Regions from separate parts of the Bacillus sp. GW821-FHT01G09 genome, predicted to be linked through region 3. Evidence: riboswitches for the same ligand, from Rfam matches in the RefSeq annotation. Region 3 holds a riboswitch; each other region holds the start of a gene.
What was found. A riboswitch is a leader RNA that binds a small molecule or an ion and turns the genes downstream of it on or off. The one in region 3 is predicted to bind S-adenosylmethionine.

Region 1 (4,027 bases), on a different contig from region 3:
CCGCTGACATTTTGATAGCCGAAAAAGCGTCCTTGCTGGACAAGCAGTGCCAGCTCTTGTTCGCCGTAATCCGGCCACCCGGCTTGCCTGCAAAGCCGCAATAGACTAGGGGTATGTTCTTCATGAAGCTTAATCAGCTCATCGATTACCCTCATACAGATCACCTGCTTGTTTCGAGTTTTTTATACATGATGATATGTGTGCCTATGCCGGGAATCTCAAACGGTTCGCCGAGTTCTTCCCAGCCAAGCTTTGAATAGTAGCCTTTCACATGGCTTCTGGCATTGCACCAGACTGCCTGAACGCCGTTCTCCGCCAGTTTCTCTTCCGCGTGTTTGATCAGCGTGCTCCCGCCTTTTTGATCGCGATATCCTTCAAGCGTTGCCATGCCTCTCAGCCGATATGCTGGGGATTCTGTTATTAATGGCTGATTTTGCGGGGAAAAAGAAGCGATGCTGATCAGCTTTCCTTCAAAAAACGCGCCGAGATGAAAGGAGCCTTTTGCATGATCCTCTTCATATTTGCATTGTTCAATGGATTGATGGGGACGCAGAATACGGTGCCGGATTTCATATGTATCTTCCGCGGAAATGGTTTTGACTTCGAGCATAATGTTCCTCCTCATGACTGTTTTTCTATATCGTAACACGAATCCCGTTGAAAAAGACCGCCCGATTGGATCAGACAGTCTTTTAAGGGATTAATGCAAAAAGATATTTTGGCGCTGCTCATCTTTTTGCTGAATATATGAAGTAAGCTCAGCGGTTAAGTCAGATCTGAGGAAAGGCGTTATCAAGTAGATGCCGTTAAACAGCTCGCATGCCGTATCCAGCAGGGAGCGGGCAATCGCAAGGCCTTCCGCCTTTTGCTTTTCTTTATCTTCACCGGCATGGGCCATTTTTTCGCGAATCGTATCAGACAGCTTAATGCCGGGAATTTCATTATGGATGAATTCGGCATTCCGGCTGCTTGTCAACGGCATGATGCCGATATAGATCGGTGTCTTCAGATGTTTTGTTTCGTTATGGATATCGACAAGCTGCTGCTCGGAATAGACAGGCTGAGAAACAAAATAATCTGCGCCGCAATCTATTTTTTTCTCAAGCCGTTTTACCGCTTTATCCAGATGGCGGACGTTAGGATTAAATGCAGCGGCAACTGAGAAATTCGTTTTCTTGCCGAGCGGTTTTCCAGACAGAGACAGACCTTCATTGAATTGTTTGATCAGCCTGATTAAATCAAAAGATGTTAAATCATATACAGACGTCGCACCAGGAAAATCCCCGATTTTAGAAGGGTCACCTGTAATCGCAAGCACGTCATTCAGCCCTAACGTATCAAGGCCCATTAAATGTGACTGTAAGCCGATAATGTTACGGTCACGGCACGTAATATGGACAAGGGAACGCATATCGAGCTGCTGCTTGACAAGGGCGCCGCAGGCAACATTGCTGATCCGCGGGGTCGCCAGAGAATTGTCGGCGAGTGTCAGGGCATCGATTCCCGCTTCTTTTAATTCAGCAGCCGCCGATAGAAATTTGTCAAAGCTTAGTTTTTTCGGCGGGTCCAGTTCTACGATAATAGAGCGTTTTTTCGCTGCGATCTCATCCAGACCGGGCTCGGTTCGCTCGTGATGAACAGAAATGAATTCTTTTGCCCGGGTTTTGACTTCTTTTTCCGTAATCGGAGCCAGCCCGCCAACCGCTTCCGCCATCGCCCTGATGTGATTCGGCGTTGTGCCGCAGCAGCCGCCGATAATCCGCGCACCTTGCTTACGGAATTCTGACGCGCTGTTTTGGAAATACGTGTCGTCTGTTTCATAGACGAGCCGTCCCTCTTCAAGCGAAGGAAGGCTGCTGTTCGGATAAACGGATAAGAATACGTCATCAAAAATCGGCACTTCGCTGAGCGCTTCAATCATGTGATAAGGGCCGAGGCGGCAGTTAATGCCGACAATATCAGCTCCGAGATCCGCAATCGAGCGCAATGCGTCAGAAAGCGGCGTTCCGTCCTGCAATACGCCTTGCTCGTGCATGGAGACATTGAGCATAATCGGAAGATCAGTCTCTTTGCGCGCGATTTTCAGCACTTCACGGGCTTCTTCCAAATCATAATACGTTTCTAACAGCAAGCCATCCGGCTCTTCATGCAGCAGCAGGTACAGCTGCTCGCGGAAGCTGCGCTTAATTTCGTCAAGACTGTACGCGTTTTTATTAAATGTGCGTATGCCGCCCATCGTTCCAAGCACGTATGCATCGCCTGCTGAAGCCCGCGCGATCTTTACGGCCTCCTGATTCATTTTTTTGATGTCATCCTCAAGCCCGTGTCTGGATAATTTAATATAGTTGGCCCCGTACGTATTCGTTTGAATAATGTTGGCTCCCGCTTCAACGTACGCTTTATGTATGCGCTGAATTTCCTCCGGCTTTGAAATATTGAGCTCCTCAAAACACCTGTCAATGCCATAGGAGTAGAGGAGCGTCCCCATGGCGCCGTCACCGATTAACACCTGTCTTTGCAAATCTTCTAAAAGTCCCATTGTCTGCCTCCTTTATTCACATCAGCAAGGAAAAAAGAGAAATAAAAAAAGTCCTCTTAAGAAGAAGACTTTGTCAGTGATTTTGTCTCTTCTTATCTTCCAAGCTGTTCGAGCTTGCTGGATTTAGCACCTTGGTCATGGCTGATCGCCATTACACCGGTTGCTGAAGCTTCGTCGGGCCAGTCCCTCTGCTTCTCTTGATAAGAACGGATATGAAATTTTCGTGTCAGGAAGTGCCAAAAGATACCTGGCGTTTTTCCCTTTCTCCAAATTTACCGAAAATAAAGACAATAATCAATAGGAATCAGAAAATTTATCTGAAATTTATAAATTGAACGTCAACTGGTAAATCTGCTCCCCGCACAGCTGAGATAATCTGCTGCAGGTCATCTTTGTTTTTTCCGGTGACACGCACTTGATCATCCTGCACCTGAGACTTTACTTTCAGTCCGGAGTTTTTGATGATTGTATTGATTTTTTTTGCGTTGTCCTTGTCGATGCCTTGAACAAGCTTTGCACGCTGGCGTACCGTTCCGCCTGACGCGTTTTCAACCTTGCCGTAATCAATGTTTTTTGTCGGAACGTTTCGTTTAATCAATTTGCTGACCAGCACATCTTTCAGCTGGCTTAATTTGAATTCGTCATCGGAAACGAGGACCAGCTCCTCTTTATCTAAAGAAATGTCGCTTTTGCTGCCTTTAAAGTCATATCGGGTACTGATTTCTTTCAGTGCGATTTGGATTGCGTTTTGCACTTCAGGCAATTCCACCTTGGATACAATATCAAATGAACTTTCTTTTGCCATATGAAAACCTCCATAACATTTAACTTATGTGTTGATTATAGTAGAATAAAGAGAAACTTCCAACAGAACAAAGAATCAATTTGTGATGATTGGAAAAAATGTTAACAAAATCCGCAGAGATTAAGCGGAACAGGAAGGACGATAGCATGAGACCAGGGCAGCAATTAACCTTGAGTATAGATCACCAAACCGACTTCGGTTACTTTTTAACCGATGGGGAAGATACGATTCTCTTACATAACAGTGAAATGACTGAGGATATCGAGGACAGAGACGAAGTAGAAGTCTTTATATACGTCGACCAGCAGGAAAGGCTTGCGGCCACGATGAAAATTCCGGTCATCAGCGCGGATGAATATGGCTGGGTTGAAGTGGTGGATAAAGTGGAAGATATGGGCGTATTCGTTGATGTCGGTTTATCGAAGGACGCACTAGTCGCAACTGAGCATTTGCCGCCGTACGAAGATGTCTGGCCGCAAAAAGGGGACAAACTTTACTGTATGCTGAAGGTGACGAACCGGGGGCGCATGTTTGCGAAACCAGCGCCGGAAGATATCATCAGCGAACTGTTTAGCGACGCTTCAGAAGATCTGATGAATAAAGAGCTGACAGGTACGGTGTACAGGCTGATCGCATCGGGTTCATTCGTGATCACGGATGACGGTATCCGCTGTTTTATTCAC
Region 2 (4,027 bases), 650 kb from region 3:
TCGTAAAACCTAATAGTAAAATAATTAAAATAAGGAACGGAATCGATCTGAATATGTTAACAACGGCCGCAATCACTGAGTTGACCGCTTTATTCTGCCAGAGGCTTCCTTTGCTCGTCAGAAAGAGCAGCAAGCCGAGGATGACCCCGATGACAAAAGCAAACAGTAAAGAAATCAGCGTCATATAAAGTGTTTCATATGTCGCGTTCCATAATTCAGTTAAATCAACGTTCGGGAAGTATTTTTCAAACATTCGTGATCACCTCTGCTTTCACCTGTTTGTCATTAATGAATCGGATCACGTTTTGCACTTCTTCCTCGTCTCCGTCAATGTGGATGAACAGTGAACCGTAAGCCCCATCCTTCGTCTGCGAAATTTTCCCTTGCAGAATATTGACGCTGACATTGAAGTTTCTGATCATCTCTGTAATCAGAGGCTGTTCAGCTGACTCACCGACAAATGTGAGCTGAACCATTTTTCCTGATGCTGTATCATCAAGAAGGTGCTGAAGCGTCTCTTTCGTTTCTTCCGGCTCTGTCACCTGTTGAACAAATCGTTTTGTCATTTGTTCCTTTGGATTTTTAAAGACATCGAGAACCTCGCCTTCTTCGACCACCTTGCCGTTTTCCATGACGGCGACTCTGTTGCAGATTTTGCGGATGACATGCATTTCGTGCGTAATCAGCACAATCGTCAAACCGAGCCTTTCATTAATATCGGACAATAGATCCAGAATTGAATCTGTCGTTTGCGGATCTAATGCTGATGTCGCTTCGTCACAAAGGAGAACCTTCGGATTGTTTGCAAGCGCTCTGGCAATTCCGACACGCTGCTTCTGCCCGCCGCTCAGCTGGGACGGATATGATTTTTCTTTTCCTTCTAAACCTACCAGTTTAATCAGTTCATTGGCGCGCTTGATCCGCTCGCTCTTTTTCACCCCGGCAATTTCTAAAGGAAACATGATATTATCTCTGACAGTCCGCGACCAAAGCAAATTGAAATGCTGGAAAATCATACTGATCTCATGGCGTGCTTTTCTTAAACCGCGTCCATTTACTTCATTAATCTTGGTTCCCGCCACTTCCACGGTTCCTGAGGTTGGTTTCTCAAGGCCGTTCAGCAGACGGATTAAGGAACTCTTACCAGCTCCGCTATATCCTATAATTCCAAAAATCTCACCTTTTTTAATGGAAAGCGAGACGTTTTGGACAGCATTGACATCTCCATGTTTCGATCTGTAAACTTTTGAAACATCCTGAAGATTGATCAAAGCAATCACCTGCCTTAACACTATTCTAAGAAATCTTCCGGTTTTTTCTGCAAAAGAAAAGCCTTTCTGCACACTTGAGCAGAAAGGCTTATATAAAATGCCTTTCTCTCATCTTTCAAAGCTGAACGCTTCGTGTGAATTGGCACCATTTCAACAGTGTTGATGGTTGCCGGGCTTCATAGGGCACTTCCCTCCACCTCTCTTGATAAGAGAAATATATAGTCTTTTTCGTCCGGAAATTCTTAATGTAGAATAGCACGGCGAATGATTAAATGTCAATAAAATAAATGATGTCAACTTTTACTATTATAATAATTTATTATTTTTTAATTTTTTAAAATTCTCTGAAAAAATCCATTTGTCAGCCAGAGAATGGCTTCCAGCTTTAACAGGGCCCTGAATGACCCCTTTACTTTGAGGCTTCCGCTCTGAATAAGGTGCTGAAGGGAAATGTCTCCGTGCAATAAATCAATAATTTCCGTTTGGTTTCCGTAAAAGGTCAGGTTGGACGTTTGGGGCGGAGAAACTTTTTTCATTTCTCCCTGTTCGTTTATTGAGACGGTTAAGGCTTCTGCTTCTCCTTGGAAGGTAATGAGCAATGTTGAGGCATTCAAAAGGGGTTTTAAAAACAGATGCTGATACTCATCTTCTAAAACTTCCGCTTTCTCCATATGTACAACCTCCTATTTGTTGGTCATACATACACATTTCTCTCTTTGTCGCAAGAACCCCTTTATAAAACGAACGACAATTTCATTGGATATGCTGAGAAATATGTCATAAATGGGATGCGGAAGATGATTTTTGTTTGATCAGCTCATATAAATAAGAAACGGAATGAAATGCATATCCTCTTTCGACCATCTTTCCGCCTTTAAACAGCAGAAAACAAGGGACGCTTTCAATTTGATACGCTTTTGCGAATGTCGGAGAGTAATTGACATTGTTTTGATAGAAGGCGACATCCGGCAGCATTTCTTTCACCACTGTCAGCATTTTGCTTGCAAGCTGGCAGGTGCCGCAAAACGGAGTATATAAATATAGAAGGTACACATCATCTTCAATGTGATCAAGTTCGTGTTCTTGGAGTTCTTTCATGCTATACACCTCGGGACTTTCTTTCAAGAAAAATAGTATGGACATTCAGATTCGCACGCAGCAATACAGAAGCGATATGGTGCCTGGGCGCAGCCGCTACTTCCTTATAGGCTCTGTCGATATGGAGATGGCAGGCTTCATTAAATTCACGCTTCAGCTGTTTTCTCAATTTCTCACCTGATTCATCAGCATCAACTAATATATAGACGTCTTTATCATAAAGCTCGTCAGCCAATTCCTCGAGCCTCAGCTGGCTGATTGTTCCGTTTGTGCAGATAATGCGCACCGGTTCATTCAGGACGCTTTCGATTTTCTCTTTATCTGATTTCCCCTCAACAATCATAACCTTTTCCAGCTCATCCATCTTCATCTTGTTCACCTGCCGCGTCAAATTTGAAACGTTCAGATTGTAAAAGAAGGCAGTGAAATTCACCGCCAACATTAACACCAGCCGTTTTCGTAGTCACAATCTACATATTTTGCGTCGTCTCCAGAGACCACATCGGCTGTCTTATAAAATTTCTCATTTTCAAAGGAATAACCGGACTTAAGCTCATATTCATTCATGCTTGTCATTTGGCCGATCATCTCATTATCATGATATAACGAGAGCCGGCCATTTTGAAAGCGGCCTGTCACGTCATTGGTGACATCGAGCTTTTGTTTGTCGAAAGCCATATTGGACACCTCCCATAACGTTAGCGTGTCCAATTGCTTTTACGGCTATCCTGTTTTAGTCTTCTTGTGTCATCTCTTCGTATTGCTCTGCTGTCATCAGTTTTTCAATTTCAGAAGCGTCAGATGGCTCAACGACGATCATCCATGCTTTTTCGTACGGAGATTCGTTGACGAATTCCGGACTGTCATCAAGATCTTCGTTTACTTCCACAACCGTTCCGTTAATCGGTGCATAAAGCTCAGATACCGTTTTAACGGATTCAACACTGCCGAATGGCTCGTCCGCTTTGATTTCAGCGCCCACTTCAGGAAGTTCGACAAACACGATGTCGCCTAGTTCGGACTGGGCAAAATGCGTAATTCCGATTCTGGCTTTTTCTCCTTCAACTTTTACCCACTCGTGTTCTCCTGAGTAACGCAAATCTTTTGGTATGCTCAATTGAATCCCTCCATTTTTTACAGCACTACAATAAGAAGATACCACACTTTTCAAAAAAAATTTACATTAAGCCCAGTTTTCTTCAAATTGGTCTTCTTTAAATCCGACAGTCACTTTTTCGCCGTCTGTTGTAAGCGGGCGTTTGATCAGCATGCCATCTGAAGCCAGCAGCTCGAGCTGTTCGTCCTCTGACATGTGATACAGCTTTTCCTTGAGATTGAGCTCGCGGTATTTCATGCCGCTCGTGTTGAAAAATTTCTTGAGATCCAGCCCGCTTTTTTCATAAAGCGCTTTTAATTCTTCTTTGCTTGGCGGCTGCTCAGCAATATGTATTTCGTTTATTTCTTTCCCATGCTCTTCAAGCCACTTCTTTGCTTTGCGGCACGTTCCGCATTTAGGGTACCAGTAAAAAGTTAACGACATCTTCTTCCCCCTCAATAAAATAATCGAGGTTATTTTAACACAGTTTGTTTTAAAAACCTAAAACAGTGCTTCTTAAAAAAGAGCTCCGCGCATGCGGAGCTCATAGCCAATCAGACAA
Region 3 (4,027 bases):
GGCGACAGGCGTCGGCACCTCCATAGCCGAGGGAAAGGAACATAAAACATTCGGCGGCCGGACTTATGTGCTGGAGCGAGGCATTACCGGCAATGTGGCGATCGTCAAAGCGTGGAAAGCGGACACCATGGGCAATTTGGTTTTTAGGAAAACGGCGAGAAATTTCAATCCCATTGCCGCCATGGCAGGCAAGATCACGATTGCCGAGGCGGAAGAAATCGTGGAAGCAGGAGAGCTCGATCCAGATCACATCCATACGCCGGGAATTTACGTACAGCATGTCGTGCTTGGCTCGAGCCAAGAAAAACGGATAGAAAAACGAACAGTTCAGCAAGCATCGGGAAAGGGTGAGGCCAAGTGAAGGAAGCGAGAAAACGAATGGTCAAACGGGCTGTACAAGAAATCAAGGACGGCATGAATGTGAATCTCGGGATTGGAATGCCGACGCTTGTCGCAAATGAGATACCCGATGGCGTTCACGTCATGCTTCAGTCGGAAAACGGCTTGCTCGGAATCGGCCCCTATCCTCTGGAAGGAATGGAAGACGCGGATTTGATCAATGCGGGAAAGGAAACGATCACTGAAGTGACGGGCGCCTCTTATTTTGACAGCGCTGAGTCATTCGCGATGATAAGAGGCGGGCATATCGATTTGGCTATTCTTGGCGGAATGGAGGTTTCGGAGCAGGGGGATTTGGCAAATTGGATGATCCCCGGCAAAATGGTAAAAGGGATGGGCGGCGCCATGGATCTCGTCAACGGGGCGAAACGGATCGTTGTCATCATGGAGCACGTCAATAAGCATGGCGAATCAAAGGTGAAAAAAACATGCTCCCTTCCGCTGACAGGCCAGAAAGTCGTACACAGGCTGATTACGGATTTGGCTGTATTTGATTTTGTAAATGGCCGCATGACACTGACGGAGCTTCAGGATGGTGTCACAATTGAAGAGGTTTATGAAAAAACAGAAGCTGATTTCGCTGTAAGCCAATCTGTACTTAATTCTTAATGGGAAGGTGTTTGACATGAGAAAACAAGTCGCTTTGGTGACAGGGGCTGCCGGCGGAATCGGATTCGAAATGGCAAGAGAATTCGCCCGGGAAGGTGCCAGCGTCATCGTTTCAGACCTCCGTCCGGAAGCATGTGAAAAAGCAGCCTCCAAGCTTGCAGAAGAAGGCTTTGACGCGGCGGCCATTCCGTATGATGTGACAAAGGAAGCGCAAGTTGCTGATACGGTGAACGTCATCCAAAAACAATACGGCCGCTTGGATATTCTGGTGAACAATGCCGGTATTCAGCACGTCGCTCCGATTGAAGAGTTTCCGACAGACACCTTTGAACAGCTGATCAAGGTCATGCTGACGGCCCCCTTTATTGCAATGAAGCATGTTTTTCCGATCATGAAAAAACAGCAGTTTGGCAGAATCATTAATATCGCGTCTGTTAATGGATTAGTCGGCTTTGCAGGGAAATCCGCTTATAATAGCGCCAAGCACGGCGTCATTGGACTCACAAAAGTAGGGGCGCTGGAAGGCGCGCCCCACGGCATAACAGTCAATGCGCTCTGTCCGGGTTATGTCGATACCCAGCTTGTACGCAATCAGCTTAGCGATCTATCGAAAACTAGAAATGTCCCTTACGACTCTGTACTTGAACAAGTCATTTTTCCGCTTGTGCCGCAAAAGCGACTGCTTTCCGTCAAGGAAATTGCGGATTATGCCGTGTTTTTGGCAAGTGAGAAGGCGAAGGGCGTCACTGGGCAGGCTGTCGTCCTTGATGGGGGCTACACCGCACAATGACATAAAAAACACACTTGCTCCGCTAGGGAATCAAGTGTGTTTTTTCTTTGCTTATTTCCAAACATCATTAGCGATCTCAACCACATGGCGGAGCTTCGCCCATTGCTGTTCTTCAGTCAGCTTATTGCCTTCCTCAGTTGAAGCGAATCCGCATTGAGGGCTGAGGCAAAGCTGGTCTAAGCTTACATAACGGGATGCTTCTTCGATACGGCGTTTCACGTCATCCGGATTTTCAAGCTCACCGAATTTAGATGTCACTAAGCCAAGAACAAGCTGAAGATCAGACCGTTTTACGTAACGGAGCGGCTCAAATCCGCCTGAGCGTGAATCATCATACTCTAAGAAAAGTCCGTCAAGATTCAAGCCGTCAAAAATGGTTTCGGCTGCTGCGTCATAGCCGCCTTCCGCTGTCCAAGTGGACTGGAAGTTGCCGCGGCAAATATGCATGGTTACCGTCAAGTCATCCGGGCGGTCTGCAATCGCGTCGTTAATAGATTTCGCAAACAGCTGGCGAAGCTCATCAGGCGTTGTTCCGAACGCTTCGATTTGTTTTAAGCCTTTTTCTGATAAGAAAACGGCCCACGCTGTATCATCAAGCTGGAGGTAGCGGCAGCCTCTGTCATAAAACGCTTGAATCGCTTTTTTATATGCTTTGGATACATCATGCTGGAAAAGGTGATAATCTTTTTTATACGCATCCTTTTCCAGTTTTCCGCGGAAAAACAGCATATTCGGGCTTGGAATCGTCATCTTTGGCGTTGCGTCACCGGCAATGCTATGGAGAAATGAATAATCTTCAAGCATTGGGTGAGTTGAAAAGTCGATATCGCCTGTGACTTTAATGCCACGTGCTTTTGTCTGTACGTTATGGAATTGAATGCCTTGCTCAGGAGTAAACGGCTCAACGCCATCTAAGTTTTCCAGGAAATCAAAGTGCCACCACGCTCTGCGGAATTCACCGTCTGTCACGACGTTCAGGCCGGTTTCCTTCTGTTTTTCCACAATGCGGATGATTTCATCGTTTTCAATTTGGCGAAGCTGCTCAGCCGTAATTTCGCCGGCCGCTTTTTGCAGCCGCGCTTTTTTAACGGGCTCAGATCTCAACAGGCTTCCGACTTGATCCGCGCGAAACGGCGGTTTTTTTCTTTGAAGTGATTTTTGTTCTGCGGGTGTTGTTTGTTGTGACATGTTGTCCATTCCTTCTTTCCATTCAAATATAAAAAAGCTCTTCCTTTGGATAAGGAAGAGCTTGCGTGACAATCTCAACCTTATCTTCAAGAGCAATCATTGCTCTAAAGGATTTAGCACCATTCTGTTAAACAGCGGTTGCCGGGTATCGCAGGGCCAGTCCCTCCACCTCTCTTGATAAGGAAAACCTTTTTATGAAATTTTCTGATAGTATCTATTATTCACACATTTTCTATTTCTGTCAATGATAGATTATCTCCACACATCGTTGGCAATGTCGATGACATGGCGAAGCTTTGCCCATTGCTGCTCCTCTGTCAGAAGGTTGCCTTCTTCTGTAGAGGCGAAACCGCACTGCGGGCTCAGGCATAGCTGGTCCAAGCTGACAAAACGCGCGGCTTCATTGATACGGCGTTTCACATCCTCAGGATTTTCAAGCTCGCCGTATTTCGATGTGATCAAGCCGAGCACAATTTGCAGATCCTTGCGCTTCACAAAACGGAGCGGATCAAAGTTTCCGGAGCGGTCATCATCGTATTCCAAGAACAGGCCGTCAAGGTTTAAGCCGTCCAAAATCGTTTCCGCTACAGCGTCGTACCCTCCTGATGCCGCCCAGGTTGAGCGGAAGTTGCCGCGGCAAATGTGCATTGTGATCGTTAAATCGCCAGGCCGGTCTGCCACTGCATCGTTAATCGTTTTGGCAAACAAGGCAGGCAATGTTTCTGGATCGCCGCCGAGCGCCCGGACAACCTCTCTGCCTTTTTCCTCAAAGAAGAGAGACCATGACGTATCATCGAGCTGGAGATAACGGCAGCCAGCATCATAGAAGGCTTTGATTGCTTTTTTGTACGCTTGGGCCAGATCATGAAAATATTCCTCTTGATCGTCATAAATCCCTTTATCCGCTTTTTCGCCAAAAAACAGCATATTTGGGCTGGGAATGGTCAATTTTGGCGTCGCGTTACCGGCAATCTCATGTAAAAATTGATAATCAGCAAGCGCTGGGTGGCTCGTAAAATCGAGTTTTCCCGTCACTTTGAT
Region 4 (4,027 bases), on a different contig from region 3:
AATCCCAAGTGTCGGATTTGATGGCGTCTCCATATAAATGACCTTTGTGTTCGGCTTGATGCTCCGCGCCACTTCATTACGATCCGTCATGTCGACAAACGTATGCTCAATGCCAAACCGGGTCAGCACCTCTGTCACCATACGGAAGGTTCCGCCGTATACATCTTCTGTCACAAGAACGTGATCACCCTGTGACAGCAGTAAAAATGCTGTTGAGATGGCAGCCATGCCTGAACTGAAAGCAAATCCTCTTGTTCCGCCTTCCAGTGCGGCAATTGTTTCTTCAAGAGCTGTTCTTGTCGGCGTGCCAGAGCGGCTGTAATCATATGCCCCGAACTCTTCAAATGAAGATTGGTGAAAAGTCGAGGCGTGCTGAATCGGTACACTGACCGCCCCGGTTCCGCCGTCTGTTTTAAATGGATTGTGCACGAGCTGGGTTTCCAGCGTCCAATTATGTTTACTCAAATGAAACAGCTCCCTCTTTGACCTGACATAATGCCTGTTTTAGATCCTCTTTTAAATCTTCCGCATGTTCAATTCCGACAGAAAAGCGCAGCAACCGATTGCACACCCCGTTTGCGATGCGGATCTCTTCAGGAATATCCATGTGCGTCTGGGTCGCAGGGTATGTAATAAAGCTTTCCACCCCGCCGAGACTTTCTGCAAAACAAATGGTCTTCAGTGCTTTTAAAAACGGATTGACCCATTCTTCTTTTTGCAGACGGAAGGACAGCATGCCGCCTTTTCCGGGATACAGCACATCCGAAATTTCTTCCTGCTCTTCTAAAAACGCCGCAAGCTCCTGCGCGTTTGCCTGATGCTGGCGCATTCTGAGGCTCAGCGTCTTCATTCCTCTCATCAGAAGCCACGAATCAAATGGCGGCAGGACGGCGCCAATCGCATTTTGATGCTGAAACATTTCCTCTCCGAGCTGCTCATCCTTCACCACGACAAGTCCAGCAAGCAAATCGTTATGCCCGCCTAAATACTTGGTTGCGCTGTGAATGACAATGTCAGCTCCCAGCTCAAGCGGCCGCTGCAAGACCGGTGTATAAAATGTATTATCTACGATCAGCAGAAGACCGTGCTCCTTTGTAATCCGGGCAATATGTTCAATGTCCGCCTCCTGCATGAGGGGGTTTGTCGGCGTTTCCACAAACACCGCTTTTGTATTCGGCGTAATCTTAGAGCGTAAACAGTCCTCATCGCTGAAATCATCATAATGAAAAGTCAATCCGTATTTTTTCCATTCATTTTCAAATAAACGGTACGTGCCGCCATATAGGTCCGATGAAACGATCAATTCATCTCCGCTTTTAAACAGCGCCATAATCGTTTGGATAGCAGCCATTCCCGAACTAAAGGCAAGCCCTCTCGCGCCGTTTTCTAAGTTAGCGATGGCGTTTTCAACAAGCTGGCGTGTCGGATTTTTTGTGCGGACATAATCAAATCCGGTAGATTCTCCGATCCCTCTGTGGCGGTATGCTGTTGATAAATAAATTGGAGCACTCACTGTTCCCGTGACTTCATCGCTACGGTTCCCAATTTGGGCTAATTTCGTTTCAACGTGCTGTGACATATAGCTGACACCTTCCCTTTTCAAAATAAAAACCCCTTCTTCATAAGAAGAAGGGGTTTAACGCTTCTTCTTATCTTCCAAGCATAAAAAACGCTTGCTGGATTTAGCACCTTGGCGCTTTGCACATGCAAAACAAGCCGGTTGCTGAGGTTTCTAAGGGCCAGTCCCTCCACCTCTCACGATAAGAAATATCGATTTCAATTTTCTGATTGTTTTATATTAGCGCAATTCACAGTTTATTTCAACACTTTTTTCTTCGTGTTCCGAACCGTTTAAAGAGAGAAATTTCTAATAATTCATGGTACAATAATTGAAAATGCAAGAAAGTATAGTGATGTCCTGGAGGAATGTTTTTATGGCACCGAAAAACGGCACAGTGCAAGAAAAGAAATTCTTTTCAAAAGAGCTTAACGAGGAAATGACCTTACTTGTTTATCTGCCGTCCAACTACTCCCCGCTTTATAAATACCATGTCATTATCGCACAGGACGGCCACGATTATTTCAGGCTGGGGAGAATCGGCAGACAGGTTGAGGAATTGCTGTCGAAACACGAAATAGACCGGTGCATTATTATCGGTGTTCCCTATAAGGATGTAAAAGAGCGCAGAAACACCTATCATCCGGAGGGTTCAAAATTTTCGGCGTATAAACGGTTCATCGCCCATGAGCTCGTTCCTTTTGCAGATGATGAGTATCCAACCTATCAGATCGGTTACGGCCGAACCCTGATCGGTGATTCGCTCGGAGCGACCGTATCACTTATGACAGCGCTTGATTATCCGAATATGTTTGGCAACATCATCATGCAGTCTCCCTATGTTGACAAACATATACTAGAAGCCGTGAATCAGTCAGATGATATCAAACACCTCTCTATTTATCACCAAATTGGAACAAAAGAAACTGACGTCCACACGACAGACGGGAACATTCTGGACTTTACAGAACCGAACCAGGAGCTGAAACAGCTGCTGGAGAAGAAGCTTTCCGATTATTATTTTGAGCCATTTGACGGAGACCACAAATGGACATACTGGCAGCCGCTCATCACCCCGGCGCTGAAAAAAATGCTTTAACACTCTATCATACTTTATTTCCAGGAGGGACATAATATGAAATACGGAATCGTTTTATTTCCATCAAAAAAGCTCCAAGACCTTGCAAACTCTTACAGAAAGCGCTATGACCCAAGCTACTCTCTGATCCCGCCTCATTTGACGCTGAGAGCATCCTTTGAATGCGCGGAGGAGAAAGCGGATCAGCTCGTATCACATTTAAGAAACATCGCAAAAGAGTCCCACCCACTCGTTCTCAAAATGACAAAATACAGCTCATTTGCGCCTGTCAATAATGTCATTTACATCAAAGCAGAACCGACGGAAGAGTTAAAAACACTCAATGAAAAGCTATACACCGGTGTGTTGGCAGGAGAACAGGAATATAATTTCGTTCCGCATGTGACGGTCGGCCAAAACCTTTCCGACGATGAGCATTCAGATGTGCTGGGACAATTAAAAATGCAGGAAGTGTCGCATGAAGAAATCGTTGACCGTTTCCACTTGCTTTACCAGCTGGAAAACGGATCGTGGACAGTATATGAAACCTTCTTGCTAGGCAGAGGAGAATAATGTTTGAAAGCAGTTATCGCAAAAAATGAAGAACAACTGAAAGATGCATTCTATGTAAGAGAAGAAGTCTTTGTCAAAGAACAAAACGTGCCTGCTGAAGAAGAAATTGACGAACTTGAAAATGAGTCAGAGCATATCGTCGTGTATGACGGTGAAAAGCCTGTCGGTGCCGGAAGATGGCGCATGAAGGACGGCTACGGCAAGTTAGAGCGCATTTGCGTACTGAAAAGCCACCGCTCAGCCGGTGTCGGCGGCATCATTATGAAAGCGCTCGAAAAAGCCGCGGCAGACGGAGGCGCTTCCGGTTTCATTTTAAACGCGCAAACACAGGCTGTGCCGTTTTACAAGAAACACGGGTATCGCGTGCTTTCTGAAAAAGAATTCCTCGATGCCGGCATTCCGCACTTACAAATGATGAAGGACTGAACGCATCCGGATCTTTTGAGATCCGGATTTTTTTCGCATATAAAAAACCGTTCTCTGGTATGAACGGTTTTTTATACATATCGATTAATATATGTGCCCATTCCTTTTTCTCGCAACCTCTTATAAAGAGAGCGCTTACGTTTCATCTCGTTTACTTTTCTTTCAGCGGCCGTTTGATTCTCCTGCTGCTTTTCCAGTTCTTTGTATACCCGCTGAAACGGGACATAGCTGATTTTTTCGGTTCCGGCATAATCCTGCTTATGTCCAATCGTTCTATTAGCATATTGAGCGTATTGCTGGTTCTGAATTTGACCTGCATATATCATACAATACCCACCCCTCTGCTGTCTCTTTTCCCTTAAACTTACTTTTTGAAACACATTTCTTTTGAT

Region 1: it holds a riboswitch for S-adenosylmethionine, as region 3 does, so the genes downstream of both, AC07VD_RS06535 (bifunctional homocysteine S-methyltransferase/methylenetetrahydrofolate reductase) here and AC07VD_RS04195 (5-methyltetrahydropteroyltriglutamate--homocysteine S-methyltransferase) in region 3, are expected to answer to the same signal.
Region 2: it holds a riboswitch for S-adenosylmethionine, as region 3 does, so the genes downstream of both, metN (methionine ABC transporter ATP-binding protein MetN) here and AC07VD_RS04195 (5-methyltetrahydropteroyltriglutamate--homocysteine S-methyltransferase) in region 3, are expected to answer to the same signal.
Region 4: it holds a riboswitch for S-adenosylmethionine, as region 3 does, so the genes downstream of both, metI (cystathionine gamma-synthase/O-acetylhomoserine thiolyase) here and AC07VD_RS04195 (5-methyltetrahydropteroyltriglutamate--homocysteine S-methyltransferase) in region 3, are expected to answer to the same signal.

What each region holds. Positions count from the first base shown of each region.
Region 1 is NZ_JBWKWL010000002.1:226,757-230,783, forward strand. It holds gene AC07VD_RS06525 (GNAT family N-acetyltransferase) at 1-155, opposite strand, end outside; gene AC07VD_RS06530 (GNAT family N-acetyltransferase) at 161-610, opposite strand; gene AC07VD_RS06535 (bifunctional homocysteine S-methyltransferase/methylenetetrahydrofolate reductase) at 701-2,539, opposite strand; SAM riboswitch class I at 2,629-2,746, opposite strand; gene AC07VD_RS06540 (YajQ family cyclic di-GMP-binding protein) at 2,853-3,344, opposite strand; gene AC07VD_RS06545 (CvfB family protein) at 3,443-4,027, shown strand, end outside.
Region 2 is NZ_JBWKWL010000001.1:184,686-188,712, forward strand. It holds gene metP (methionine ABC transporter permease MetP) at 1-253, opposite strand, end outside; gene metN (methionine ABC transporter ATP-binding protein MetN) at 246-1,271, opposite strand; SAM riboswitch class I at 1,377-1,483, opposite strand; gene AC07VD_RS00945 (SCP2 sterol-binding domain-containing protein) at 1,598-1,942, opposite strand; gene AC07VD_RS00950 (thioredoxin family protein) at 2,049-2,369, opposite strand; gene AC07VD_RS00955 (toprim domain-containing protein) at 2,371-2,733, opposite strand; gene AC07VD_RS00960 (YusG family protein) at 2,811-3,047, opposite strand; gene gcvH (glycine cleavage system protein GcvH) at 3,103-3,486, opposite strand; gene AC07VD_RS00970 (arsenate reductase family protein) at 3,553-3,909, opposite strand; gene fadE (acyl-CoA dehydrogenase FadE) at 4,020-4,027, opposite strand, start outside.
Region 3 is NZ_JBWKWL010000001.1:837,082-841,108, reverse strand. It holds gene AC07VD_RS04210 (CoA transferase subunit A) at 1-361, shown strand, start outside; gene AC07VD_RS04205 (CoA transferase subunit B) at 358-1,008, shown strand; gene AC07VD_RS04200 (3-hydroxybutyrate dehydrogenase) at 1,025-1,798, shown strand; gene AC07VD_RS04195 (5-methyltetrahydropteroyltriglutamate--homocysteine S-methyltransferase) at 1,850-2,986, opposite strand; SAM riboswitch class I at 3,064-3,170, opposite strand; gene AC07VD_RS04190 (5-methyltetrahydropteroyltriglutamate--homocysteine S-methyltransferase) at 3,239-4,027, opposite strand, start outside.
Region 4 is NZ_JBWKWL010000002.1:304,703-308,729, reverse strand. It holds gene metC (cystathionine beta-lyase) at 1-465, opposite strand, end outside; gene metI (cystathionine gamma-synthase/O-acetylhomoserine thiolyase) at 458-1,579, opposite strand; SAM riboswitch class I at 1,647-1,767, opposite strand; gene AC07VD_RS06995 (esterase family protein) at 1,935-2,657, shown strand; gene AC07VD_RS06990 (YjcG family protein) at 2,694-3,209, shown strand; gene AC07VD_RS06985 (GNAT family N-acetyltransferase) at 3,213-3,635, shown strand; gene AC07VD_RS06980 (hypothetical protein) at 3,707-3,961, opposite strand.